DNA from 3 places in the Maridesulfovibrio spiralis genome. Region 3 is predicted to be linked to each of the others. Evidence: riboswitches for the same ligand, from Rfam matches in the RefSeq annotation. Region 3 holds a riboswitch; each other region holds the start of a gene.

What was found. A riboswitch is a leader RNA that binds a small molecule or an ion and turns the genes downstream of it on or off. The one in region 3 is predicted to bind cobalamin.
Region 1: linked by a shared signal. The riboswitch ahead of ACNI29_RS19890 (sirohydrochlorin cobaltochelatase) and the one ahead of ACNI29_RS09265 (ribonucleoside triphosphate reductase) in region 3 are both predicted to bind cobalamin.
Region 2: linked by a shared signal. The riboswitch ahead of metE (5-methyltetrahydropteroyltriglutamate--homocysteine S-methyltransferase) and the one ahead of ACNI29_RS09265 (ribonucleoside triphosphate reductase) in region 3 are both predicted to bind cobalamin.

Annotation. Positions count from the first base shown of each region.
Region 1 covers NZ_CP182344.1:4,427,673-4,437,359, forward strand. The annotation lists gene ACNI29_RS19885 (FecCD family ABC transporter permease) at 1-637, opposite strand, end outside; gene ACNI29_RS19890 (sirohydrochlorin cobaltochelatase) at 657-1,559, opposite strand; cobalamin riboswitch at 1,665-1,868, opposite strand; gene ACNI29_RS19895 (MATE family efflux transporter) at 1,888-3,228, opposite strand; gene trmFO (methylenetetrahydrofolate--tRNA-(uracil(54)-C(5))-methyltransferase (FADH(2)-oxidizing) TrmFO) at 3,334-4,656, opposite strand; gene ACNI29_RS19905 (ABC transporter ATP-binding protein) at 4,856-5,818, shown strand; gene ACNI29_RS19910 (ABC transporter ATP-binding protein) at 5,832-6,788, shown strand; gene ACNI29_RS19915 (L-serine ammonia-lyase) at 6,829-8,037, opposite strand; gene ACNI29_RS19920 (arsenate reductase ArsC) at 8,304-8,753, opposite strand; gene ACNI29_RS19925 (ABC transporter substrate-binding protein) at 8,861-9,687, opposite strand, start outside.
Region 2 covers NZ_CP182344.1:706,181-715,867, reverse strand. The annotation lists gene metC (cystathionine beta-lyase) at 1-864, shown strand, start outside; gene ACNI29_RS03315 (glycosyltransferase family protein) at 1,049-2,044, opposite strand; gene ACNI29_RS03310 (pilus assembly protein PilZ) at 2,108-2,458, opposite strand; gene ACNI29_RS03305 (DUF4136 domain-containing protein) at 2,997-3,569, shown strand; cobalamin riboswitch at 3,766-3,949, shown strand; gene metE (5-methyltetrahydropteroyltriglutamate--homocysteine S-methyltransferase) at 4,026-6,299, shown strand; gene ACNI29_RS03295 (methylenetetrahydrofolate reductase) at 6,372-7,253, shown strand; gene ACNI29_RS03290 (hypothetical protein) at 7,330-7,992, opposite strand; gene ACNI29_RS03285 (ABC transporter permease) at 8,198-9,055, opposite strand; gene ACNI29_RS03280 (ABC transporter substrate-binding protein) at 9,158-9,687, opposite strand, start outside.
Region 3 covers NZ_CP182344.1:2,062,596-2,072,282, reverse strand. The annotation lists gene ACNI29_RS09275 (methyl-accepting chemotaxis protein) at 1-2,293, opposite strand, end outside; gene ACNI29_RS09270 (hypothetical protein) at 2,491-2,721, opposite strand; gene ACNI29_RS09265 (ribonucleoside triphosphate reductase) at 2,889-4,946, opposite strand; cobalamin riboswitch at 5,209-5,368, opposite strand; gene ACNI29_RS09260 (methyl-accepting chemotaxis protein) at 5,633-7,867, opposite strand; gene ACNI29_RS09255 (MarR family winged helix-turn-helix transcriptional regulator) at 8,138-8,548, opposite strand; gene ACNI29_RS09250 (sulfite exporter TauE/SafE family protein) at 8,562-9,290, opposite strand; gene ybaK (Cys-tRNA(Pro) deacylase) at 9,470-9,687, opposite strand, start outside.

The DNA.
Region 1 (9,687 bases), 2.1 Mb from region 3:
ACAGCTGCAAATGCGACCAGCCGCGTCCTTGAAAACTACCCATGATCCAAAAGACAATTGACGTTACTGACTCCTCATCAAGGGATTTGAGCAGGGAAATCAGCGCGGAAAGAAAGGTCGCCACCACAATCCCGGCAAGGACCATCGTTTCACGGCGCAGTCTGCCGCCGATACGCCCCAGCACGAGCACCGCACCTAGCGCGGCCATTGCTCCGGCAAGGGCCGCCAGAGGCAGGAACAGATTCCCGAATCTGGACCAGAGTTCCGCACCGAGCATGGTCGAGCCGGAAAAAATAGCCAGACTGGCCCCGAAAGCCGCCCCGCTGCTCACCCCTAAAGTAAACGGATCTGCCAGCGGGTTGCGCAGGATGCCCTGATAAACAGTCCCGGCTACAGCCAGCGACATGCCTACCAGAAATGAAAGGCAGACCCGGCTGAGCCGCAGATCAATAACGATAAAAGACAGGGCCTGATCAACCTTCTGCGTCCCGATGCCGAGGACGGATTTAAAAACCGCCAGCACCTGCGCGGGATCAGTTCCATAAGCCCCGAAAAGACAGGCGGCAAAGATGGAAACAGGCACGAGCAGAGACAGAACCAAAACAGCCTGCGCCCTTCTATTACCAATAAATGCCATCATCACCGCCTGATTTTAATTAATGATCACCAAGGTGCTTGAAAGCAACCTTGAGATGGTCAACCCAGATATCCACAACCTGCGGAAATTCAGCAGTACCCTTGAGTACAGGCACGCATTTGTAGCCTTCCTTAGTCAGCTCGGACTTCCATGAATCATCTTCATCACCGGCCATATCATTGCGGGCGTGGTCGCCTGCTACGGACATGTAAGGCATGAGATAAACTTTTTCAGCCTTGCTTTTCTTGAGCAGGACTTTCACATCATCAAGGGAAGGTGCGCCTTCTACAGTACCAACGAAGATCTTGGGGTCAACTTTGGAGAAGTAGTTCTGGGAAGCGGGATAATAAATATTTGCAGCATGGTGGGTTCCGTGACCCATGAGTACAACCGCATCCTCAGCCTTACGGTCTTTAGGGATGTTGGCAACAATGGCATCAACGGTGCGCAGCATGTCTTTGTCGGAGTAAAGCAGAGGCTTACCGACGGTAACCCTGCTCATGCCTTTGGGCATGCCTTCGAAAGCCTCAACTGTTTCAACTATTCCGAAATACTCTTCACCGGGAATGGTGTGCAACGACTGCACAGCAACGTGAGTGAATCCGGCATCCATCATTTTGGTCATAGCCATTGCCGGGGAATCCACACTACGGCCTTCTTTAGCCAACACATTTCTGATGATAGCGGAAGAATAGGACCAGTAAACCGGAACACCGGGGAAAGCTTTTTTCACAGCTGCATCAATGGCATCAAAGGAAGCCTGAGCTTGTGGCATGCTGGAACCGAAAGCAGCCAGCATAATACCTTTTTTGACAGTTTTTGCTTCACCGTGTCCGGCCATGGCAAGTGAAGGAATCAGCAGACAACAAACCAGAAGAAATGCGGGGATGAATTTGAATTTGTCCCCAAAGCGACACTGCATAACAGTCTCCTCAAATTTGGGGGGCTTGGGAATGGTAAAACCACACAGACCAAGGGTATGCGTAGTAATTTCTGACAGTTAAAAGCCCCGTTATCCGTCAGAATGATCGTGATTTGCACCCGGGCAGGTCTTCCGACTCGTCCCATTCCATCCAGCCTTCCCAAATATTGATTCAGTGGCGTGCCGGACCGGAATTAATCCGATCCACGGGATGAAATTATCAACAGGACTCACGGCGGCGGGTCCGTTCCCGATTTACACGGGATTCCCTATTAAGCTCGTGAGAGCACCTCAGGCAAAAGCTTGATATGATTGTTCACATACATTGTCAATCACGATCCACAGCCAACGGGCCGTTCCCGATCCCCGGCCAGATACGGATCATACCGAATACAGCTCGCAAAGAAGTCCACAATCCGGCCACAATCCAGATCCAGAACAGCATATGCTGCGGATGCAACCAGTCTACCACAAACAGAACTGCCGAGCTGGTCAGCACCGCCGCGAGCATGGCATTACGCAAATAGCGGAAGTCACCAGTTCCCAAATGGATTCCATCTGTGGCAAAGGAAAGTGAATTTATGGGCTGCAAAAAAGTTACAGCCAGCCATGCCGGGGCAAAAACCATTGCCGCCTCTTCCGGGACCAGCAACCATGCTACAGGCTGTTGCCCCAGATACATGCCGACGGTCAGCAACACCCCGGTTGCAAAGCTCCACTTACAGACAAGTGCGGCAACTTTACGGGCGGTCCTCCTGTCAGCACGGCCCACAAAGTAGCCCACCAGCGATTGTCCGCTGATGGCAAATGCATCCAGAAAAAGGGCCAGAAAAACAAAAAACTGGCGGATAGCCTGATGCGCAGCTCCTGATTCCGCCCCGGCCTTGGTTGCAAACCGGGTACAGAGCAGCAAAAACAGGCATACACATCCGGTCCGCACAAACATATCACCACCGATCACGAACAACCGCCGTGCATCCGCAAGACTGAATCCGGTATTGAATCCGTAATGCTTGCGCACTACCAGCACCGCCCAGACCGCACCGATCCACTGGCTGATTGCACTAGCCAAAGCTGCCCCGCCCACGCCCATAACCGGGAACGGTCCTTTGCCGAAGACCAGACACCAATCGAGCACAACGTTAATGACGTTCATACCCACCGCAATCCAAAGTGGGGAACGCATATCCTGATAACCGCGCAATGAGCCGAAGCAGGCCAGTACCACCAGCACTGCCGGAGCACCCAGCAACCGATAGCGCATGTAATCAACAGCCAGATCACGCACAGCGCCGTCACCGCCCATAAGAGCCGCGATGTTTCCCAGAAACGGAGAAACCAGTAAGGCCAGAACTACACCCAGTACAGCGGAAATGCCCGCAGCCATCCAGCCAAGGGAAGAAGCCCGTTCCAGATCACCCTTGCCCAGTGCGTGCGAAACCTCAGTCTGTGTGCCGATTCCTAAAAATCCGAAAACCCAGAACACGGATGAAAACACAATGGTCCCGATGCCAAGTGATGCCAACGGTTCAGGTCCCAGCTTGGCAACAAAAGCTGTGTCCACCAGCCCTGTCAGAGGCTCCGCTACCATGGAAAAAAGAACCGGAATTGCCAGAGTCAGCAATGTCCGGTTCGGATTTATTTCAAAAGGATGTTGTTTGTTTGTCATGAAAAGATGCCTTCGGCGACCCTGCCGGGAGCCTTAAACCCTTTTGCAAAAGGGTTTAAGAATCCCAAAACCTTTTACCAAGCTTCGCGTAGTAAGCTTAAAGGTCTATTTTTCTATATTGTTTTCTAACCAAGCCTCAAACATCTCCATGGCCCGTTTGCCGTAGAGTTCTTTGCGGACACGTTTGGGTGCGCGTTTATTGAGCGCGGGCATTAGTCCGAACTGGACGTTGGAGGGCTGGAAATTCTTTTTCTTTTCACGCAGATGCCCAAGCAATGCACCCATGGAAGTTTCCGGCGGCGGTGCAGGGAGTTCCTTACCTTTGGCCTGTTCAGCAAGCATGCGCCCTACCCAGAGACCGCAAGCAGCGGATTCAAGATATCCCTCAACACCGGTAATCTGCCCGGCGAGATGGATACGGGAATCGGCTTTAAGAGCCAGTGTCTCGTCCAACACTTCGGGAGCGTTGACATAGGTGTTGCGATGAATGGAACCCATGCGCAGAAATTCCACATCTTCAAGTCCGGGAATCATGCGAAAAATACGTTTCTGTTCCGGGTACTTGAGTTTTGTCTGGAAGCCTACAAGGTTGAAGGCGGTCTTATCTTTATTCTCAGCGCGCAACTGAACAACGGCATGGGCCTGTTCTTCTGTGCGCGGATCAATCAGACCAACAGGCTTCAGAGGCCCGAAGGAGAGGGTTTTTTCACCACGGTCGGCCATTTCCTCAATGGGCAGACAACCTTCGAAGTGAATTTCCTTTTCGAACTCACGGGGCACAACGCGCTCCCCTTCCTTGAGTTCCTTAATGAAAGAATTATACTGTTCTTCGGTCATGGGACAGTTCAGGTAATCATCATCTTCGGGCTTGTAGCGGGAACCGAAGAATGCCACGTCCATGTTCACGGAGTCACGGCTGACTATAGGCGCGATGGCATCATAAAAATATAAACGCTGTTCGCCGATTTTGGAGATCAGGCTTTCGGTCAAGCCTTCGGAGGCAAGCGGCCCGGCACAGACAACAACTTTATCGAAGTCGGCAAGTTCAGGATCATCAAGGGAGCTGATTTCCTTGCGGACAACGGAGATAAATTCGTTCTGTTCAATTTCTTCGGTAACCAGTCTGGAAAAGACCTCACGGTCAACGGCCAATGCGGACCCAGCAGGAACGCGAGCATTCATGGCAGCTCTCATGAGCACGGAATCGAGGGCTTCCATCTCTTTTTTAAGCACCCCGATAGCGGTGTTCAGTTCACCGGAACGCAGAGAGTTGGAACAGACCAGTTCAGCCAGACCGGGCAGGTGGTGGGCCTCGGAATATTTATCTGGCTTCATTTCATAAAGAGTTACCTGAATTTCAGCCTTCGCAAGCTGCATAGCACATTCACACCCGGCCAGTCCGCCACCGATTACAGCAATTTTATTCACTTATCGTACTCCAAAGTCGATTGTATTTTCTGATATTCTCAATTAAGAATTAGTTGATGCGCTTCGCGCTTTCTATCAAAAGATTTCGCCTCCGGCGGCCAAAGGGGATAATACCCTTTGGAATCCCTGAGGGTTTTAAAGCTCTCATTATATAAATCTGTGCTGAATTAACAAATTCAGCGTATGAGATTCCATAACTATGACCTCACCTATCCTGAAAATCAAGAATCTGACGACATCTTTCGCCACTCCGGGCGGAATCATTAAGGCTGTGGATAATGCCAGTCTAGACTTAGGGCAAGGAGAAACTTTAGCCATTGTCGGTGAATCCGGCTGTGGTAAAACAGTTCTCTCCCTTTCGGTGATGGGTCTGATACCTGATCCTCCGGGCCGGATCACAGGAGGCGAAGTCCTTTACCGCGATCAGGACCTTGTGCAGCTCTCGGATCAGGAAATGCAAAAAATTCGCGGCAACAAGCTTTCAATGGTATTTCAGGAGCCAATGACCTCACTGAACCCGGTCTTTAAAATCGGAGATCAAATCGGTGAAACCCTGCGGTTACATAGGGGAATGGATGCCAAAGAAGCTGCTGAAGCCGCGGTAGATGCCCTGAAATTGGTCGGAATCCCCAACCCCCACAAACGGATCAACAGTTTTCCCCACGAACTCAGCGGAGGTATGCGCCAGCGGGTCATGATCGCTATGGCTCTGGTCTGCTCACCGGAAATCCTTATTGCCGACGAACCGACCACCGCTCTTGATGTTACCATTCAATCCCAGATTCTGCGGCTGCTGGATAACCTGAAAAACAAAATGAACGGCTCACTCATGCTCATCACCCATGATCTAGGTGTAGTTGCGCGGGTGGCAACACGGGTTGCGGTCATGTATGCCGGACAGGTTGTGGAATCGGCTTCAATAGCAGATATTTTCAAAGAGCCGCTGCATCCATACACGCAGGGACTGCTGAACTCGGTTCCACGTCTGGGATGCCGTGAGGAACTTACACCTATTCCCGGCAACGTCCCGGCTCTCCTTGACCTACCCAAGGGTTGCCGCTTCCACCCCCGCTGCAACCGGGCCTTTGACCTCTGCCGGGAACAGGAACCGCAAATCTTAAATAAAAACGGCAGACAGGTTCGCTGCTGGCTGCACACATAGAAATGGATTAACAATGAGTGAAAATATACTGGTAGTAAAAGACCTGAAACGCCACTACCCGGTCAGTGGCGGCCTGCTTTCCTTAACAAAAACAACACTTAAAGCGGTTAACGGTATTAGTTTAGAAGTAAAAAAAGGTGAAACTTTAGGGCTTGTAGGCGAGTCCGGCTGCGGCAAATCCACTCTTGCACGCTTGCTGACAGGGCTGGAAAAGCCGGATTTCGGTTCCATTGATTTCAAAGGCCGCCAGCTTAATAAGTGGACCGCAACTGAACGCAGCACCATGCTCCAGATGGTATTTCAGGACCCGTACTCATCACTCAACCCCCGCCAGCGTGTCGGAAACATCATTTCCGAATCCATGCGCATCCATAAATCCGGCAGCAAAGATGAAATCCAAAAACGGGTCGAAGAACTGCTGGTGCAGGTCGGTCTCAGGCCGGAGCACCGCAAGAGGTATCCCCATGAATTTTCGGGCGGCCAGCGTCAGCGCATCGCCATAGCAAGGGCCATTGCCATGAACCCGGACCTGATTATCTGTGATGAACCTGTTTCCGCACTGGATGTATCGGTACAGGCACAGGTCCTCAACCTGCTTAAGTCGATCCAGAAAGAATTCGGTTTAAGCTATGTATTCATATCCCATGACCTTTCTGTAGTCAGCCACATCAGCGACAGGGTTGCGGTCATGTATCTAGGCCAGCTCATGGAAATAACCACAGCTGAAAAACTTTACAGCAACCCCATGCACCCTTACACCCAGATCCTGCTTGATGCCGTCCCGGTTCCCGACCCCGAAATGCAGGGAGAAGATGTAATTATTGAAGGCGATATGCCCAGTCCAATCTCACCGCCGAACGGATGCCCCTTTCATACCCGCTGCCCCAAATCCATGGACATATGCTCCAAGAAAAAGCCGGACCTCAAAGAGACTGAAGAGGAACATAAGGTCGCCTGCCATTTGTATTAAATTTCAAAAAAAAGCCGGGACCAAGGTCCCGGCTTTAAATTTATTTAGCTCGTTCATTGTAGGCTTTTGCTAAGCCCCCGCCCGATGTTTCGCGGTAGAGGCTGGGTAGATCGTGTCCGGTTTCTTTCATGACCTCCACAACCTCATCAAAAGGTATACGGTGCGATCCGTCGGAAAGGATGGACATCTGGGCACGGGCAAGGGCACGGGTGGAAGCACAGGCGTTGCGCTCGATACAGGGAATCTGCACCAATCCGTCCACGGGATCACAGGTCAGTCCCAAGTGATGCTCAAGCCCCATTTCCGCTGCGTATTCGATCTGGCGCAGGGTTCCGCCCATTAGCTGGGTGGCAGCAGCAGATGCCATAGCGCAAGCCGATCCGACCTCACCCTGACAACCTACCTCGGCCCCGGAAATAGAAGCATTGGTCTTGATTACATTGCCGAAAAGTCCGGCAGTAGCCAACGCCCGCAGCAGGTCGTTCTCTTTGAGTTCATGAATTTCTTTGAGATAACGCAAAGTCGCCGGAACAATGCCGCAAGATCCGCATGTCGGCGCAGTGACTATTTCCCCGCCTCCGGCATTCTCTTCGGAAACAGCAAGCGCATATGCAGTGGTCAATCCGGTAAGCTGCATATCCGGTCCGGCAAGTCTGGTCCGGCGGTAATAGGATTTAGCCTGCCTGCGCAATCCGATGGAACCGGGTAGAACCCCCTCTTCATCCAGACCGCGTTCAAGGGAAGCTTCCATTACCTGCCACACTTCACGCAGGAAATCCCATATTTCAGGACCTTCACACTGCTCGACATATTCCCAGTAGTTAATACCCTTGTCTTCACAGTGTGCCATAATATCTGCAATGGTGCTCAAATCATAAACCGGTTCGGAAGACGATACCGACGCGCCTTCTTCACGGATTGCACCGCCGCCAACGCTGTATCCCTTCCATTTACCAATCACAGAACCGGAATCATCAAGAGCTTCGAAATACATGCCATTGGGGTGCTCCGGCATCTTCTCTTCAGCCTTCCAGACTATATCAGTCTTATCATCACCTAAAACACTGAGTATAGCCCAGTCTGTAAGGTGACCTTTACCGGTAGCAGCGAGACTTTCAAAAAGCGTCACTCTGAAACGCTGAGAATCAGGATACTTCTCCAAAAAATTTTCCGCAGCCATACGCGGCCCCATAGTATGACTGGAAGAAGGCCCCACTCCTATACGGTACAACTCTCTTAAAGACTCCATATCACCTGCCGCCTTGTAATATTTTTATTCATCCCCTGAAAACACACTGTGCTTTGCCATATTTTTACAACCCATATTACGCATTAACTAAAAAAGACAACCAAAAAATACTGATTACATGATCAATTTCATTTGGAAATCAGATAAAATGAATAAAAACAAAAAAATACCAATAAACAAAAATTAACAGCTACACTAAAGAACATCAATACAATCATAAAAAAAGCTCCCATCTTAAAGACAGGAGCTTTTTAAATTCCGGGGAACTAAAGAACTGTTAAGGCTTCGGGCAATGTTTCCACATACTGCTTGATCTGATCACGGACTTTGCGGAAACAATCCATCTGCTCTTCAAGTGACCCGCCCTTCTCTGCAATGTCCTTAGCCATACGCGGCGGATCATCAAAGCCCACATGGACAACTTTGCTGCCACCGGGAAAGAACGGACATGTCTCATGTGCATGGTCACAAACTGTAACCACGTAATCAATGGGCACATCTTTAAGTTCATCAATATGCTGTGATTTATGCCCGGAAATATCCACCCCGGCCTCAGCCATGACCTTTACTGCGCTGGGATTCAGACCATGAGTTTGAATTCCTGCAGAATAGACATCAATTACGTCGCCTTTAAGGTGACGGGTCCAACCCTCAGCCATCTGACTGCGACAGGAGTTACCTGTACATAAAAAAAGAAGATTCACCTTTTTAGTCATAATTTACCTGCTTCGATATTTTGCCAAAGAGCAAAACCAACTACCGAAGCTTTTATATCGAGTCAATATTCAAGCTATAAGTGTAACAAAAATGTCACCTACCGCCATTATTCAACTATGAGACCATGCTTTAACATATAGCGAGGCAACCTGATCTTCCACCTGTCCAATTCTGTCCGACTAAAAATAAACCGGCCCTGCTCAGGAATTACCGGTTTAATAGTATAGACAGGAGTACCATCAAGAATATCGAGAACCATTTTGCCCGCAGCCTTACCTTGAACTTCGCCGTTCATGACCATTCCGCCGACAGCCTTACCCTTACCAACGCTCATTTCCCAAAAAGCAAAAACCGGAACCGGCGAATTCGCAGAGGTCCACTCAAGAATCTCCTCACTATCCACATGATTGTCATCTTCAAAGACTCGATGATACAACCCTATGACAATTGCTTTGTAGTCATTTTTGCGGGCATCCAGAATCGTCTTTCTCCAGTCCTTCATGCATGAAATAAGCTCTATATCAGTGGTGATACCGCTTATTTCCTGACTATCTTCATCATTAAAGATAGCTGTTTTGAAAGCCTGTGATGTTGTACTCTCATCCAGCAGGATAAGGACTTTATCAGTGCCGATAAACAACAGCTCCTTAAGATACTTAACTGTTCGCTTATAGAGAGGACGTTCAAGCACCCCGGTAATATTTCTACCCAGTGGAGCGTACTTACGCGGATTGCTGTTGACCCCCATGTAAACAACCGGAGTACCTGTCACAAGAAAACGTTCAGCCAGCAGCAACATGGCATTGTCATCAGCAAGGACAACAACATCCGGCTTTATATCCAAATAGCACTGCCAAGCCAGATCAGCACGCTCAGAGTACTCGCTGGCTGGCAGCCTTTTAGTATCCATTTGGAAATCAAACAGCTCAACCT
Region 2 (9,687 bases), 1.4 Mb from region 3:
CATATTCTGCTTTGTGATAATGTTTATGGTCCGACCCGCCATTTCAGTGATAAATTTCTTTCCAAGTACGGTGTGGAAGCTGAATACCTGCCCTCTGACACCGGAGCCGGGGTAGCTGATTACATTCGGGAAAACACAGTCCTGCTGTTTATGGAATCCCCCGGATCAAATACTCTTGAGATTCAGGATATCCCGGCAATCACCAAGGTCTGCCGGGAGAAGGGCATCGTAACCGTAATCGATAACACATGGGCTACTCCTCTTTATCTTAACCCCTTTGAACTTGGGGTTGATGTCTCCATCCACTCGGTGACCAAGTACATTACCGGGCATTCTGATATTCTTCTGGGCACTGTTTCAACTAATGAGCAGCATTGGGAAATTTTCGAAAGCTGCTACAATGTTTTTGAATCATACGCACCGCAGGAGGATTGTTATCAGGCCCTGCGCGGATTGCGTTCCCTGCCGGTCCGGCTGAAACATCACGGGGAATCCGCACTTGAAATTGCCAAATGGCTGGAAGGGCACGAAATGGTCGAGGCGGTTATCCATCCGGCACTTGAAAGCCATCCCCAGCACAGTCTTTGGAAAAGGGATTTCACAGGTTCCAGCGGCCTGTTTTCTTTTACCCTGAAGGAAGAATACGAGGACATTGACCATGCTCCCTTTGTGGATGGTCTTGAACTCTTCAGTATCGGTTACAGCTGGGGCGGATTCAAGAGCCTGATTACCGGTGGTAAATTCGAACGAACCAACCATTTCGGCTACGAAGGCAAGACCATTTTCAGGCTGAATATAGGTCTGGAAGATGTGGAAGACCTGAAGGCAGATCTGGCTCAGGGACTGAATAGGCTGAAAGCATAGCTGATCGCGCTGCGTCCTAATCTTTATTTCAATTTGCAAAAGTCCTTAATATCTTAATGATATTAAGGGCTTTGTGTGTATATGTTCTGAAAATTTCGGTCCCTTATTAAAAGTTTATCTGACACCTGAAGGGACTCTCTGTGGGGCTGCAGGAGGCATCTTTTGCAAATAGCAGCGGAGCATTTTAATTTTTAGCAGCCTGCAAATAAACCATCTGTAATTCGGGGACGCCAACCTCTTCGGCCCAGTGCAGATAGAGTGATTTCAGGAAATTGCGGCGCAGTTGCGGGGCGGCTTCAATACGGTTTTTTATGGCCGCCTCGACATTCATTTCATTAATGACATTGTGCATGGTCTCTGCCCGGTTGATGATGCGGTGTTCGCGTTCGATTAATTCATTTCCCTGCCGGGCGATTCGTTCCCTTAGTTCGTCGTCATCCAGCAGCATGTTGAACTTTTCTATCAGATCAGCGGCATTGTTCGGTTCGTAAGTAACCAGATGAACCTCATCTTCAAAGAGATCAAAAAGTCCGTTGTCTATTTTGGGAGTCAGTAGGCATGAACCGCAGGCTAGAGCTTCGAAAACCCTGAAATTAAGGTCTCCTCGTTCAGCGATGTTGAGCACTACTTTTGCTCTTGGGAAAAGCTCCCTGAAGCGCCCCTTGGTGACGTGGAGCCCCGGAATTTTTTCGGCAACTTTATCAAGAAATATTTTTCTTTCGGGGGTCAGTTCGGCATCTACAGTGCCGACGAAAAGTAGATCCCATTCCTTTTCCATGTCAGCGGGCTGGTCATGATCCATTGCGATGGGGGGAAACCAGAGTATACGTGATTCTTTCAAGCGTGGCGAGAAGCGTTCAAGGTGGTCTTTCAGGCTGACAAGGCAGATGTCGAATCCTTGGGCGTAGAGGGGGTACCAGCTGTGGATGTGAGTGTCGATACAGTGGAAAATAGTCAGGCAGGGGAAATTCTCCACCCCGGCTATGGGCGGGGCTATGGATTTGTCTGCATAGATGACTGCGAACGGTTCAGTCCCGGTTTTGTCTACAATATCCTGCCAGGTTAAGACCTGTTGACCTTCAAGGGGAATGTGGACTGTTTTGTAGCCAAGTCTATCCATACCTTTACGGAAGAATATATTACCGACCCATGCGATTGTTTTATCTTTTTGCGTATTCACAAAAAAAAGATATCAATTAACAGGCCGCTTTGGAAGGGGTAGAGTTTTTTTGAATTATAAGTATCAGCGGATCATTTCTGATAGGTCAGCTGCCTCCAGCTCAAGGGCCGGGGTGAATTTTGCCCCGAAAAGAGTGTTTTCCTGCCAGACTGTGACAGCTTTCTGGCTGCTCAGGAATCCGATATTGTCATTAAAAATGCAGCCGCGAATAAAAATTTCATCATCCAGCCTGAGCCGTTTTAAGTCGTTGCCGGAGTTGATCCTGAATTTCATCCCGTCAGGGGATATGTTCAGTATGGTAATATCCAGATCTTTTTCGGATGCTGAGGCGGCAATATCACATTGCCGGAAGAACCCGTTTATGGAACCAAGGTCAATTCGTATGTTTTTTCGGCGATCGTCAAATCTGTTCATTTCTTTCCTCCCCGGAGAGAGGGAACAATATGATTGCAAAAAATACAAGTGAATTATTTTTTTGTGTATTTTTCAATATTGAGGCGTTGTTTCCTACTGATAAGGTCAAGTTTTGGCGCAGATTTCATTGTTTAAATATCTTGGTAATGTTCTTAACGTTTGTATTTGTTGATATTGTCTGGCTGGATTTATGCAATCTGCAGTGGTCTCGACGTAATATATTATTTATTAGTATGCTCGTACCGTTGGTCTGATTTCTTTTTGTGTAAAAAAGTTATGGAAACGGAAATGGCGTATAAATACGTAGTTGAGTGAGGCCTCTTTGTTTTGTGTCAGTATTGTGCATGGCTGGTCCGGTTCGGTATAGTGCAAAGTCTTCCGGGAGATTCGGAGATGATTTTATGATTGATTGAAAACGTTTTTAGTCTTGGCTAAAGGCGTTAAAAAAGTTAAGTAGTTAGCTGTAGGGAATTGTAATATGGAATTTAACGCGGCAGCCTACTTAGGTGTCCGTGACAAATAAAGTCAGGAGTTTGCGGTGAGGAAGTTATTAATTGTTTTTGCTTTGCTGGGAATGTTGCTTCCCGGTTGTGTGTACGTGAACATGGATGTCGAGAACAAACCTGTGCAAGGTACAGATTTCAGCAAGCTGAAGACTTTCTCATTTAAACATAAAAGTGAGTCCAAACAAGATCTTGAAGCTATTCTGCTTAATTCTGCAAAGCTTGAGCTTGAAGCCAAAGGTTTCCGTTATGATCCCGCAGCCCCGGATTTTCTTGTTGTGGTAAATTTCGGCTCCAAGGCATTTCTGGAAAGAGGCAGCACATATAAACGGGAAGCCTATGAATATGATTACATCAGCAAAACTTATTCTGACATAGGTGTGGTTAAGACTGCTGATGCCTCACGGGTGAATAATACCGTGCGGATTTATCTGATGACCCCTGAGAATGATGGCTTAAAGACCTATCTGTGGCGTGGAAAGGCTGCAAGTGATGATCAGGAAGGGCTTGAAGTTGTAGGACGTTGTCTGGTTAAAGGTGCTTTGATGAAATTTCCTGTCGGTGAAGGAAAGTTTCGTGAAAAGCTGAGTGTCAGAGATTGTGAATAGATTTTAAAAAAAATGATCGCCTTAAGTGGCGGTATGTATATTCAAAAGGCTGTGGGGTTTCCCGCAGCCTTTTTCTTGTTTTGGGACCTTTGTTTATAGGGAAGATTCCTTTCAAGGCTAATGAAAATTTCAATAGCTCTTGACTTGAGGGTCTAATAGTGTCATTTGTGCATCTCTATATAACAATATTTTTATATATTGAATTTGAGTTGTAAGGCCTGCAGGAAACGGAAGGCGGTGAAAGTCCGTCGCAGGCGCGCTGCTGTAACCGGATAAATTAAAGTGAATGGCTCTTGGTCACTGTGTAAAACGGGAAGGTCATGAGCTGTGCGTCAAAAAGAACCGGAAGCCAGAAGACGTCCTGCAGGATTAAGTGGCGGACCGCGCGAACAGGTCCGGGAAACAGGGAGATAATCCCGCCGTACTATGCGGACACTGTAAACATGGAGATTGTAAATGCTGACGCACACCTTGGGCTACCCCAGAATAGGTAGTAACCGTGAACTGAAGAAGAAACTTGAATCCTATTGGAGAGGCGAGGCCGGAGCTGATGATCTGGCCCTTACCGCCAAGAAACTTCGCGCACAGCACTGGGAAGACCAGAAACAGGCCGGAGTGGATATTCTCCCGGTAGGGGATTTTTCATACTACGATCATATGCTGGATAATTCCTTTCGTTTCGGCGTTATTCCGGAAAGATATAATATTGCCGGAAGAAGTGCCGTACTTGATGACTACTTCCGTATGGCACGTGGTGAGGCGGGGGAGAACGGTGTCGCTGCCATGGAAATGACCAAGTGGTTTGACACAAACTACCACTATCTTGTTCCTGAATTCAGCAAGGATCAGGAATTTATTCTCGCTGATGAATCCCTGCTGCAGCAGCTGGGTGAGGCTGTCGAACTTGGCCATAGGGCTAAGGCTGTACTTCCCGGTCCGCTCACTTTTCTGCTGCTTGGTAAATGCGCGAATGAGGAGTTCGACCGTCTGGACCTGCTGGAAAGACTGCTGCCTGTTTATGTGGAGCTGATTGAAAAGCTTTCCGGCAAATGCACATGGATTCAGTTTGATGAACCTGTGCTGGCTCTTGATCTAGATGATAAAGTGCGCAGACTTTTTGCTCCTGTGTACCGGACACTCAAGGAAGCAGCTGCCGATACCAAGGTTATGGTTGCCTCCTATTTCGGCGGCTTGGGCGAGAATCTTGAAGCCGCAGCCTATCTTCCTGTCGATGCTCTGCACGTTGATCTTGTGCGCGGCGGTACGGACCTTGAGCAGCTGCTTACAAAATTGGACAGCAGGTTGATGCTTTCCCTCGGCGTAGTTGATGGCCGTAATATTTGGCGCGCTGATCTTGATAGTGCTGTTGCCAGCGTGAAAACAGCGGTAACCGTGCTCGGCGACGAGCGGGTGCTGGTTGCCCCTTCCTGCTCACTTCTGCACGTGCCTTTCGATCTGGAGCTTGAAACTAAGCTGGATAGTGAAATCAAATCATGGATGGCTTTTGCCCGCCAGAAATGCGCGGAAATCAGGCTGGTCGCTGACGCAGCTTCAGGCCGTTGCGTGCAAGAAAAGCTGACCCGAAACCGTAGCATTCTCAAATCTCGCAAGAACAGCATCCGAGTTAATAATGCGCAGGTCTCAGCCAGACTGGCTGCCCTTAAGGATGAAGATTACAAGCGTGATTCTCTGTATCCCCAGCGTGTTGAAGCACAGCGTGAACTTGGCTTTCCTCTGTTGCCCACGACTACAATCGGATCTTTCCCTCAGACCCCTGAAGTTCGTTCCACCAGAAGCGGTTTCAAAAATGGACGTATCCAAAAGGCGGATTATGAAAACTTTATGCGCGGCTACATTGAAGATTGTATTCGCAGACAGGAAGAAATCGGCCTTGATGTTCTGGTTCACGGTGAGCCGGAACGTAACGACATGGTTGAGTACTTCGGCGAGAACTTTGACGGGTATTGCTTTACTTCCAATGGCTGGGTGCAGAGCTATGGCTCCCGTTGCGTAAAGCCTCCGGTTATTTTCGGTGATGTTTCACGGCCCGGCCCCATTACCGTCGACTGGATTAATTACGCACAGTCCCTTTCCGGACGTGAGGTCAAAGGTATGCTCACCGGTCCGGTTACCATTCTTTGCTGGAGCTTTGTGCGTGACGACCAGCCGCGTAGCGAAACCTGCCGCCAGATAGCACTGGCAGTTCGCGATGAGGTTGCTGATCTGGAACAGAGCGGAGTCAGGGTTATCCAGATTGATGAACCCGCTTTGCGTGAAGGCCTTCCGTTGCGCAAATCCGAACAGGCCGAGTATCTTAAATGGGCCTGCGAGTGCTTCCGGCTCTCCGCTTCATGCGTTGCGGACAGCACCCAGATTCATACCCATATGTGCTACTGCGAATTCGATGAAATCATGGATTCCATAGCCGCTCTCGATGCTGACGTGATCAGCATTGAAGCCAGTCGCAGCCGCATGGAGCTTCTGGGCAGTTTCAGGCAGTTCAGTTACCCCAACGAAGTCGGTCCCGGTGTTTATGACATCCACAGTCCGGCAATTCCGGCAGCGGATGATATGGTCCGCCTGCTGGAAAAAGCGCTGGAAGTTATCCCGGCGCAGCGACTTTGGGTAAACCCGGATTGTGGTCTTAAAACCCGTAAGTGGGATGAGGTTGTTCCGGCCCTTGAAAATATGGTTAATGCGGCTGAAAAAGTACGCCGTAAAATTAAATAGATAGTGATTAATAATTCTTCTCAGGCCGTGCCTGCGGTCCGGGAAGCAAGCATATTAAATGGAGAATTAAAAATGCAGGTGGCACAGAATATCAATGAAACAGGACAGTTTTTTTCCTTTGAATTTTTTCCTCCCAAGGACAAATCCACTTGGCCCAAGTTCATGAAAAGGGCTGAAAGACTGGCCGCTCTAAATCCTCTTTTCGCTTCGGTTACGTACGGTGCGGGCGGCAGCAGCCATGAAAATTCACTTGAAATATGCTCCTTGCTGAAAAAGGAAATGGGTGTTGATATTCTTGCTCATCTGACCTGCGTCGGAGCCAGCGAGACTTCCATCGACGGTTTTGTGGACAGTCTGGTTCAGGCCGGAGTTTCGGATATTCTGGCCCTTGGCGGTGATGGTGTCGGTGATGCTGGGGGTGCTGATAATAGTCGTTTTTTTCATGCTTCCGATCTGGTTGAATACGTGGACGGTAAATTCTCTGAGGTCGGCATAGGGGTAGCCGGATATCCCGGCGGCCATCCTGATTCCCCTTCTCTGGTCCGTGATCTTGAGTTCCATCATACCAAGCTTTCCAAGGGTGCGGACTTCACCATGACCCAGCTTTTCTTTGATAACAGGGTCTATTTTGACTATGTGGAGCGTTTAGCTGAGCTGGGTATTGAGCGTCCGGTGATTCCCGGCGTGCTGCCTATCCAGTCCTTGAGTTCCCTGCGCCGGATCATGTCCTTGTGCGGTGCGGCTATTCCCGGTGATCTTTATTGCGGTGTGGAAAAGGCATTCGATAAGGGTGGCGATGAAGCGGTTATGGCTTTCGGTTTTGATTTTGCCCGCAAGCAGATTGCCGACCTTCTGGATAAGGGAGCACCCGGCGTGCATATTTACAGCCTGAACCGGGCAGCCATGTGTGAAAGGTTGATTACTGATTTGAAGGGCGACGGATATTTTTGTTAACTTCTGATTCGCAAAGTCTTTACGTGAAAACGCCCCGTCAGCCGATAAGGTTGACGGGGCGTTTGTTTTGGATGGCTTACAGAAACCCTTTGAAAATTTCCGCGATCTTGGCGGCGGACTGAACCCTTTCCGGGCCGTTCTCAATAATGAAAGGCAGGATCTTGTCGGAATAATTGCCGAGTCCTGAGAGCAGGGTTTCACTGAGCCCCTTTGAGGAGGGTGAGGCAATGAAGTTTTTGATTTCAGAGTAAAGAGTCTTTGCTTCACCGATGGAGTTATTGCCTGTTGTATAGGCAGTGGAAGCGTGGTCGTAGACTTTCTTGGCTTTCTCAATACTGCCGGGAGTGGTGATGATTTCGGTCAGCTTGGAAGTCAGGGAAGGGCTTGTTGTTGCCGAGTCCAGACTTTCGGAAAAACCGACCAGACCGGCAAGTTTGCTGAAAGCGGACCCGGAATTGATGTCAGCAAGTTTGGAGGTCAGGGCGTTGCTTTCAGTCGGATTGATCATGCTCATGACTGTCGTCTGGGCACCGACAAGGTTATCAGTGGAATCGTAAAAACCGTCATAGACGCTTTTAGCCCGGTCGAGCAGGCTGGCACCTTCTGCCGCACTTTTAGCTGTTTCAGCTGATGAGGACAGGTCATTGAGGCTGAAGGCGGAAGCGGCGGAAGCCTGCATGAACATACAGGCTGCGAGCAGCAGGGTAACAGCTATCATACGGGAACATGAATTTTTCATTATATCTCTCCATTTTTTAGATTAGGTCTGTACTATACCTGAACATAAAAATAATTCCATTAGAAAGCCTGTTTCTTTGTTGAGGAATAATTCAGAGAAGAGCTCAAGCTTTAACTGAGATTTGGCCGTTCCATCTTATACGCAAAAAAACCGCAGACGGATAATCAGTCTGCGGCTTATGCTGTTTGATTCGTAGTGTTGCAATTTAGTTGGCATTGTGCGTGTTGCGCACTGCCATGGCGTGGGTCAGGCGGTCAATGATGATTGCCAGAAACACAATGGAAAGCCCGGCTTCAAAGCCCATGCCGATATCAATGCGGTTAATTGCAACCAGAACTTCCATGCCCAGTCCTTTAGCACCGATCATGGATGCGACAACAACCATTGCCAGTGCCATCATTGTGGTCTGGTTTATACCGACTACGATGGTCGGGCGGGCGAGGGGAAGCTGTACCTTTAGCAGGGTCTGCATGGGGGTGGCCCCGAAGGCCCGTGCGGCTTCGATAACGTCCTTGGGAACTTCCCGGATACCAACATTGGTAAGCCTGATTATCGGCGGCATGGAGTAGATGATAGTCGCGAAAAGAGCTGGAACTTTTCCAAGTCCGAAGAGCATCATTACCGGGATGAGGTAGACGAAACTGGGCATGGTCTGCATTGCATCAAGGATAGGCTTGATGATGGTTTCAACCCGGTCGCTTCGTGCCATCCATATTCCGATGGGAATTCCAAACAGCAGGGAGATTACCACCGCGCCGGTTACTAGGGCCAGAGTCATCATGGTCAGCTTCCAGTATCCGAAGCAGCCGATAATAAACAACATGGCAGACATACCCAGCCCTCTTTTCCAACTATCGAGCAGCCACCAACCGGCGACTCCAACTCCGATAATTGTTATGGGCCAAGGGATCATGAGAAAGAATTGCTGTAATGCAATCAGGAGTTTCAGAAGAGCATTTCCGAGTATGTCGAAGAATTCACCCCAGTTGTCCATGACCCAGTTCATGCCTTCATTTACCCAGTCAGCCAGTGGTATTTCCAGAGTTTTTGGAAATTTATACATCATAAAATCCGGTTGTTATGTTTTTGCAGCATTGTGTAAGCGTAGGCCCACAAAGAAAATGTGATTTTCTTTGTGGGCAATATTTAAATTATCAGATTTTAACTAGTTAAGTGCGGCCTTGATCTTGGCTGCTTTGTCTGCGGGAACCCACTTGGTCCAGAGCTCTGCGTTGTTTTTCAGGAACCATTCGGCAGTTTCTTCAAGACTGGCTTTTTCGTTTTTCATATGTGCTAGGCAGTCGTTGGTCTGGGCCATGGTGGTTTCGTATTTCTTGAGCATCTCAATTACAGCGGGAGCTCTTTCCATCAGGGATTTACCGACGAGGATATTAACAATGGAGCTGGGGTAATTGCAGAGTCTGGTGTCATTCCAAACTTTTTCATCGAAAGGTGCTTCTTCGAGGAAGGTCATGTCCAGCATGCCCATTACCCAAGTTGGACCCCAGTAGTATCCGATCCAGCCTTTGCCGCGTTTGTATGCGGACATCATGGAACCGGCCAGTGCGGCATCGGAACCGGGAGCGAGCATGTTAAAATTTTCATCAAGACCGTAGTTTTTAAGTTTTTGTTCAGTCTTCTGGGTTGCAGTCCAGCCGGTAACTCCGGAGTAGATGATGCCCATGGAAGGATCTT
Region 3 (9,687 bases):
TAATCTCATCAAGTTCTTTAGCAAGCTCAGACATCCGGCTGACAGCTTCAGCAGACTCATTCATTGCCTGTGCGGTTTCCCCGGCGATGGTATTAATCTGTCCGGTGGAGCGACTGATCTGTTCACTGGCAGCGGACTGCTCTTCCGAAGCAGTGGCGATGGACCGGACCTGATCAGCTGTTTCAGAAACCTTTTCCACAATCTCTGTAAGAATGTCTCCTGACTGGTTAACAAGCTCGGTCACTTCCCCGATTGCCTTAGTAGATTTCTCGGTATTAGCGATATTGGTTTTCGCACTTTCCTGAATCCGGCTGATATATTCACCGACTTCGCTGGTCGCGTTCATGGTGGATTCTGCGAGCTTACGCACTTCATCAGCAACAACAGCAAACCCCCGTCCGGCATCCCCGGCACGGGCAGCCTCAATGGCTGCGTTAAGAGCCAGCAGGTTGGTCTGGTCCGCGATATCGCTGATCACACCCATGATATTACCGATGCCTTCTGCCTGCTGACCAAGATCAGCCATGTCTTTCTGCATCTGGTCGGACTGCTCGCGGATCTGGACAATGGTCTCAACAGCCTGTTCCACCTTCTGCTCGCCTTCCCCTGCTTTCTGCTGCGACGCATCAGCCAGCTCAGCGGCGGTGGAAGCGTTACGGGCAACTTCAAACACAGTTGAGTTCATTTCATCCATGGCGGTGGCGGCTTCACTTGCCATGACCGACTGCTCCTCTGCACCACGGCTGGACTGCTCGACCTGCGCAGCAAGAGCCTCGGAAAAACTGGAAACCTGATTGGAAACTTCCGTAGCGCTGGCAGCGGCCTCAGAGATCATAATATTATTTTCTTCAATCATGCGCTGCTGTTCACGTATTTCAGTCATATCAATCCAAACAGCAACAGAACCGAGTAAAACACCATCCATATCGTAAAATGGGGTACTCGAAATCATAAGCTGCTTGGTCAGACCGGAAGGTACCTGAAAATCAATTTCTGTCTTGATTTGGTGCTGTTCTTTGATAGCCCGGTAGGAAATCGTTTCCCGACCTGAGTCACCGTAAATAAGCTCACCGGAAGTAAGGCCTTTAACCTGCTCAGGATTAAATTTAGACTCAATTAATTCACAAAATTCATTGTTAACCCAGAGCATATTATCTTCGGGACCAACTATGGCGCAAGGCAACACCAGACCTTTAAGAACGCCATCGGAAAAGCCAAGCTTATTCTTAAGTTCCGCCACCATGAAATCAATATTTTCAGAAAGATCCTTGAGTTCGCAAACATATTTACCGGTAAGCTCTGCCTTGAAATTGCCTCGGGCAATCTCACTGGTAAAATCACGGATAACAGCCATAGGCCCGGTAACCTGCTTACGGATAGTAAAAACAATTATGCTGACAAGGAGGATGACCATGACAATCCCCATACCGATAAGCACATTACGCTCTTCAACAGCAGCACGGGTCAGGTCAGACACATAAGCAGACATGCAGACCACCCATCCGGTAGAAGGGACAACCTGAAAAGACTGAATTTTAGATCGCCCTTCCCAATCATATTCGGTTTTACCCTTGGAAGAAGCGAGGCTGTCTTTTACGAATTGGAATTTTGAAATATCTTTAAGAATAAGATTCTGACTCACTTTGTGTGCTATAATACGCCCGGAACTATCAAGAATATATGCATAACCGTCTTCACCAATGGAAATATCACCGATCATCTCCTGCGCATACTGCTGCCAGTCCAAGCCCATAAAAATGCCGCCAAGCAACTGTCCCTGCACACCTCGAACCGGAACAGCCATAACGACAATGATCCGGCCGTCCAGAACTGATTTTAGAACATCTGAAACAGCAAACTGGCTGCCATTCAATATTTCACGTACATATTGCCTCGAACTCAGGTCAGCCCCGGCGGTACTCTGCCCATTGGCTCTAAGACCGAACACGCTGCTTCCTTTAAGATCGAATGCACCCAGCATATCAATCTTGTCATTATTCTTCAGCATATTCTGGAACTGCTTCTCAGCCTCTTCTGCGGCAGCACCATCCACAAATCCGTCCTGAACATTATTGTTGCCTGCAAAAGCCTGTAAAGTACTACGGGTTTGCTTTAGAAAACCTTCGACCTCATCGACTATCTTATTATTCAGAACTTCCATGTTCTGTTCTTGAATCCCCATCACAGCAGAATTGGTCATAGAGTTGACCACGATTACAAATGCTGAAACCGAAACAATGACAATTGTCGCAATCATAATCCCAAGACCGGTGTTTATACTTTTAAAACCCATTACTGAACCCCTTAGATTTATTTAACAGTCGCCTGCTTTATTATGAAGATAAGAGGTAATTAGTTTTTAGATCAAAATGATATTATTTTTGGATCAGAATCAAACATTTATAATAGCCCCCCTACCCGCCAGAATTTCCCATATAAAAAGCCCACTCTGCAAAACACAGAGTGGGCTGAGACAGCTCTATTCTATTATTATTTTGATTTGTTGTAGTCTTCCAATAAACCGTTCATCTTATTGAGCAGTTCTCCGCGCTCTTGAGCAACTTTCTTCCACTTCTTCTTTTCACTTTTCAATGCTTCAACAGTATGAAGCAAATCCTGAATAGTATTCGCGGGGTAGCCATGCTTGGCGTAACTTCCCTTGCGAAGTTCCTCATCATTTCTCTGGCGCAGAGCGCGTAACTGGCTGGCTGATAGTATCATACTCATAAACTGTTAATGGTTCCGGTCAGTACCCAAATCTACATCCTGAAAACCGCTAACGCAAGCAATTACAAAATAATATAAATGATGCTCAGCAAAAAGTCCGGGAGAAAACTGGATTCCCCCGGACTTTTCATTTCAATATGTTTACTTCAACCGAATCAATTCTAGCATGCGCATGAATTGTAGCTGTATTCAGTCCTTTCGCGATACTCTTCCTGCTTACCCTTGTTCCAGCGGTTTACCGGACGGTAGTACCCGACAATACGGGTATAAACCTCGGCATCCTTTCCGCAGTCAGGGCATTCGAAATGCTCGCCATAGAGATAACCATGCTCCTCGCAGACCGAGAAGGTCGGAGTCACCGAGATGTAAGGAATCTTGGTATTTGTCATAGCTTTAATGATGAAGTTCTTAAGTGCGGTGGTATCGGGCACTGCTTCGCCGAGGAAGGAGTGGAATACGGTTCCGCCATTATACAGAGTCTGCAGGTCGTTCTGGTGTTCGAGAGCATAAACAACGTCCTCGGTAGCACCTACGGGCAGCAGGGTGGAGTTGGTATAGTAAGGGGTATCGCTACCGGAGGTGTAGATATCGGCATAGAGATTCTTGTCGATCTTTGCCAGACGGTAGCAGGTTCCTTCACCCGGAGTAGCTTCAAGGTTGAAGAGGTTTCCGGTTTCTTCCTGAAACTGCACGGTCAGATCACGCAGATGGTGCAGAACCCGCTGCATGAGGCGTGAACCGGAAGGGGTATCAATACCTTTACCCAGCAGGTTGTGGCAGGCTTCATTACCACCGATGAGACCGATGGTGGAGAAATGGCCCTTGAAACCGTTCTTCAGGTAACGCTGGGAGAAGGGGAACATACCGTTCTCAAAGTTGGCGGAAACCAGCTTACGCTTGTATTCCAAAGAATCCTTGGCCTGAGTAGCGTACTCGGTGATCAGGTCGAGAAAATCTTCCTCACCCTGAGCAAGATATGCCAGCTTGGGCAGGTTAAGGGTAACAACACCGATGGAACCGGTCAGGTCCCCGGCACCGAAAAGGCCACCGGTTTTCTTGCGGATCTCACGCAGGTCCATCTGCAGACGGCAGCACATGGAACGCACGTCCTCGGGATTGAGGTCGGAGTTGATGAAGTTCTGGAAATAAGGAGCACCGTATTTAGCGGTCATCTGCAGGAGCAATTCACCAACTTCGCTTTCCCACGGAAAATCCGGGGTAACGTTGTAAGTGGGAATCGGGAAAGAGAAGATACGGCCGTCGGAGTCACCTTCGAGCATGACTTCAACAAAGGCGCGGTTGATCATCTCCATTTCTTCTTGATACTCACCGTAAGTGGTATCCTGGAATTCACCGCCGATGATGACAGGCTCGTTAGCGATGTGCTTGGGCGGAACCATATCAAAGGTGAAGTTGGTGAACGGACTCTGGCCGCCCCAACGGGAGGTGGTATTCAGATTGAAAATCAGCTTTTGCACGATCTGCTTCACGCGGTCATAATCCAGACCGTCGTAACGGATGAAAGGCGCGAGATAGGTATCAACGTTGTTGAAAGCCTGTGCTCCGGCCCATTCATTCTGCAGAGTGCCGAGGAAGTTGACCATCTGCCCGGTAATAGAATCAAAATGGCGGGCAGGACCGGAAGAACAACGGCCTTTAAGGCCGAAACCGTCCAGAAGCAGGTCACGCAGGGACCAGCCGGCGCAATATCCTGCAAGGCCGAAAGAAAGATCGTGAATGTGGAAATAGCCGTGCTCGTGGGCAAGCCTGATTTCCTCAGGGTACTTTTCAAGGCAGTAACGGGCTTGAACAGCTCCGGACATGTGCAGCATCAGTCCCTGAAAGGAATGCCCCATGTTGGAGTTTTCATTTACCCGCCAGTCGGAACGGTCGAGGTAGCTTTCGATGGTTCCGGCGATGTCGAGGTATGTTTCATCCTGACGGCGAAGTTCGCGGCGCTTTTCGCGGTAGATGATGTAACGTTCAGCGACAGAGTAGAGACGGTTCTCCATGAGTACCAGCTGTACCATATCCTGAACCATTTCCTGTTCAGGTACATCAACATCTGCAAGCTTCTGCTCAACCTTGCGGCCAAGGCGCTTGCTCAGCAGGGGGTCTTTGATACCGCTTGCTTTGAGAGCTTTAAAAATAGCTTCAGAAATACGCTCAGTAGACCAGGACTCGAGACATCCGTCACGCTTAAGAATTTGTTTGGGCATTAAACTACCTGATTAAAAATTTGTCCGCACACATCACCGCCGCGCCAAAAAAAGAACGCAGAAAAGGATGCAACCTCCCCAGATTGCAAGCCCACGGACAAGCCGTGTCTTATGGTGGTGTGGCAATTGGAGCAGGTGGCCCGGAAGGCACATCCTGCAGGACTTTTGAAACCGGAAAAAAGTCAGAAACAGGGATTCCGGTAAATTGAACTGACCTGCCTCTCTATCACGCCATCCTTAATTTATGAAACAGGACTGGCATCGGGCAGGTACGCTTCAGGCCGGGGTGCTGGCTCGGGGTTGTGCACAGAATGCCTCCCTGACAGCGGCAGGACCGCCCCGGATTCAAACCGGGTTCCCGTCTTGTTCGTTTTCAAATGCTCAGAAAGCGTCAAACGAACTCCTGAAGTGCTGACGACTGAAAGCAGTCTACCAGACTCAAAAATATGGTCAAGACTCTCTAGACTATTTCTTAATGAACACCCTATCAGCCCTAGAGCCGCATGGCATAACTCATGTGGAACACAAGTTTTCCACAGTTGTTCTTTTGATGTTCAAAAGAGCTTAAGAGACTGATTTAGAAACAAAATCCTCTGCTATTTTCCCACAAAATCAGCCGGGTAAAAATACCCGGCTGAAATATTTTTTTGCAGGCCTGTAACAGCAGCTTAATTTTTATTATCGACTTAAACAGCGCGGCACTCTTCGCGCAATCCATCAATCAATGTACGCAATTCCATGGCCAGAATGGATAGATCTTTTGCGGAATCATTTGATTTCTGCATGGATTTTGTGGTCAGCTCTGCCATCTGATTTATCTTTCGGGATGAGGAGTTAATCTGATCCGATGAAACTGACTGCTGCTCAGCGGCTGCAGATATATTCTGAACCTGTCCGGTAACCCCTTCAACGAGGTTTACAATTTCCCCGAGGGCGTCCCCGGCCTGCTCAGCAAGGCGGGTGCTATCCAGTACAGACATTGCAGCCTCTTCCATACTCTGAACATTCGCATGAGAGCTGTCTTGAATTGCCTCAACCACAAGGCTGACATCCTTGGTGGCATTCATGGTCTTTTCAGCAAGTTTGCGCACTTCATCAGCCACCACGGCAAAACCACGTCCGGCATCCCCGGCACGGGCCGCCTCAATTGCCGCATTGAGTGCCAACAGGTTGGTCTGGTCCGCAATATCACTTACAACAGACATGATCCGCCCGATGTCCTCGACCCGGACATTCATATCATTAAGATTGTCTTTAAGTTTATCGCTTTGCTCTTTAACACTGAAGATAGACCGAATGGCCTCCCCAGTCATTTCAGCCCCGCGGTTGGCCGTATTCATGGCATCCCCGGCCCCGACCACAGCATCAGAGCAACTACGGGCAACATCCTGAATGGAGCAGGTCATCTGATCGAGGGCTGAAGTTGATTCCGAAAGATTTAATTGCTGCTCCCTTGCCCTTCTGCTGGAATCCGCCACATGGTTGCTGATTTCATCAGAAGCTACGGATAGCCCGCTGACAATCTGTTCAAGATTGCGCACAACATCAAGAACCCCCTGCCTGCGTGCACTTTCCGCTTCCTTCTGGGCCTCATTCAGTCCCTCCAAAGCATCATGGGCAGCCAAAGCTTCACGTTCAGCCGCCTCAGTGGCCTGCTCAACCTTGACCCGATCCTTCTCAATTACATGCATTAACCCGTTGAACGAATCCGCCAGATCCCCCAGTTCGCCATTTCCTTCCTGCCGCACCCTGAACGACAGGTCAGCAGTTCCCGCACCTATGTCACGGCTGGTGCGGGCAATTTCCCCGATAATTCGGCGAAGAGGGTTAATGATGATCCTGCGGCTGACAAGAATGAGCAACACGCCGATCAAAGCAGCCAACCCACTCAAGCCGCTGACGACATAAACAGCCCGCTCCTGCATAGCATTGTAGCTTACGACCTGAGCCGTGCGAATAGTGTACTCCTGTTCGATGAGCGCGATGCGGGCATTGTCCATGTCCTTCATGGATTTCTGCATCTTAAGGCTGAGGTTGTAGTAGGATTTAAAAATATCTAGATATTCACCGGTCAATCCAACAATTATATTGAACAGCTTAGCCTCGCGCCCCTTGGAAAACAGCGGGGCAAACTGTGGATAGGAAGCCCCCATGCTCGAATCCGGATCAATGCCCATCAGCTTTTCAATATCGACAATCAAACCGGAACCGCTGGCTGCATCTTTATAAAGAATAAAATCCTTAGCCATTTCCTGAAATCCAAGAGGCTTGTTGAGCATGATTGCTGAAACATGCCTCTTGGCTGCCAGTTCATTCAGATCATCTATGGATTTGGAAAGATTCTGTGCAAGCAAACCCGGATCGTCAACCGAAGACGAAAATACTTTTTCTTGCAGGACTGTATTTATCTTGCCCTGCTTTCTCGCTGAACGCTCGATACTTTTCTGCAGGGAAAGAGCCTGCCCCAAAATTTCTACCGAAATTTCACGCAGCCGTTTAACCTGCCCCACCCCGGAATTGAACTGGACCTGAAAATTGTTGAAACTGCGATCAAAAGAGTTAAATGACTCTTTGAGTTCGTAAAGAGCCACGCGGGCCTGTTCATCGACAGTTGCACCCATGGCAGTGTCCAACTCCCCATTCATGTGTCTGACTTTATCATTATATGCCTTAAGTAACTCTACTCCGCCTTTACCTGACTGATCCATGGAAAGCTCTTCGCGATGAACCAACCAGTCCATAGCTAAAGCCTGTGCTTCCGCTCCAAGGCTGATGATCTCATCAAGCTGGTTGCGGACTTCCATTTTTGCGGTCAACCCTTTAAGGGTCATGATTGAAGCTCCGCCCAGACACAAAGCACACAATAAGAAAAGAAGCATACCTGCCACTATTTTATGTGATAATTTAAAAGTGTATTTCATTCCCCCGCTCCTTCATTTATGAAAATGACTCTCGTTTTCAAATGAAAACTATAATTGACTTCATGAAAAGTACTTCCAGAGGGAATAATGAAAATGATAACTCTTTTCAACTGATTTCGGTATTAAACTCAAAATATGAACAAGTTGAAGCTCATACTCAAATTATTTTTATATAAAAAGGCAAAGCACCCCATACCTTACATAGATACAGGGTGCTTTTTGCACAAAAGTTTTCCACAGATGTTCTTTAAATGTTCAAAAGAACCTTTATCAAAACGCCCTGTTCATCTTTTCAACGCAGCCAAGCAGGATAACCTTCTCCTCTTCGGAAAATTCGGAAGTAATCTCTTCAATCAATCTCAGATGCAGACGGTCATGCTCTTCGAACATCTCCTGCCCGGTTTCAGTCAGTTCGACAATTATGGAGCGGCGGTCGGTCTGGTGCGGTTTGCGGCAGACAAACCCCTTATCTTCAAGCCGGTCAACCAGCACAGTCAAAGTCCCGGTGGTAATCCCCATGCGCTGAGCCAGCTCTTTCATGCGCATGGCCTCATGGATGCCCAACACCTCCAGAGTATGCATCTGGGGCAGGGTCAGCCCTTTTTCACGCACAACATCATGCTCCCAGGAAGAAAGCTTCTCATAAAATTCAATTACCGCATGGTTGAGCTTATCCAGCACAGGGACCTCCGCTTTATAATTTAATGTAACTGTAAACGGCGAAACCGATAGTCATCATCCCGGCAGTACGCATGACCAGAGGCTCGACCCAATCCTGTTCAAGAGCACGCACAAAGGATGCCGCCCGGTAAATGGCATAAATAACCGCCGCAAGAGCAATGGCTGTTCCCAATGCATAGCTTGCAAACACCGCAGTCCCTTTGAAAACACTTCCAGAATCAAGGGCGTATTTATACATTATCGCCACGGTGGGGCAAGGCACAATCATGTTCACAAATCCGATTGAGAACAGGCCCCAGAAAGTGACGCTGCGCAGGTTAAGTTTTCCGTGGCTGCACGAGCACCCGCAACCGTGGGCATGTTCATGTCCCGAATGGTCATGGCTGTGGTCATGATGTCCATGACTGTGGTCGTGGTCGTGGCTGTGCAGCAGTTCCGGTTTGACAATCAGTATTGCCCCCAGAAGCACCAGAATCACCACGGTGATGATGTCAACGATGTATGTCAACGAATCCGGGATGGTCAAGGAAATGGACCCCAAGGTCAGCCCGATAATAAGACAGGCCAGAGTGGTTCCCAGAATAAAGGCCGAGGTCAAAGAGAAAACACGCTTGCCGTTTTTCTCCCCATACACAAATGGGGCCAGAACCAACCATGAATGCCCGCAAGGGTTGATTCCATGGATCAAACCCAGAAACAGGCTGGACTGCATGGCAACCCAGAAGATTGAATCGAATTCCATTTTGAACTCCATATAGTTTGAGAATCAAATTAAACAGTTTTCAAAACACCTATTCCAAACTTAATTTGAATGTCAAACTATTTGTGAAGCGAAATAAATTCCACAGGCATCAAAAAGCCCGCCTGAAATTAATCGGGCGGGCTTAAAACTGACCAACAAATTAAAACATAATCACAAAATCAGCGCGCAATCTCCGCAAAACTCCCGCGCAGCAACCCGGCTAAATCCTGCGGACTGAGTTCAATATCAAGCCCGCGCTTGCCGCCGCTGACATAGATGGTTGCAAAATTTGCTGCGGATGAGTCGATTACAGTGGGCAGAAGCTTCTTCTGGCCCAACGGACTGACCCCGCCGACCACGTATCCGGTGGTGCGCTCCACCAGCTTCACGTCTGCCA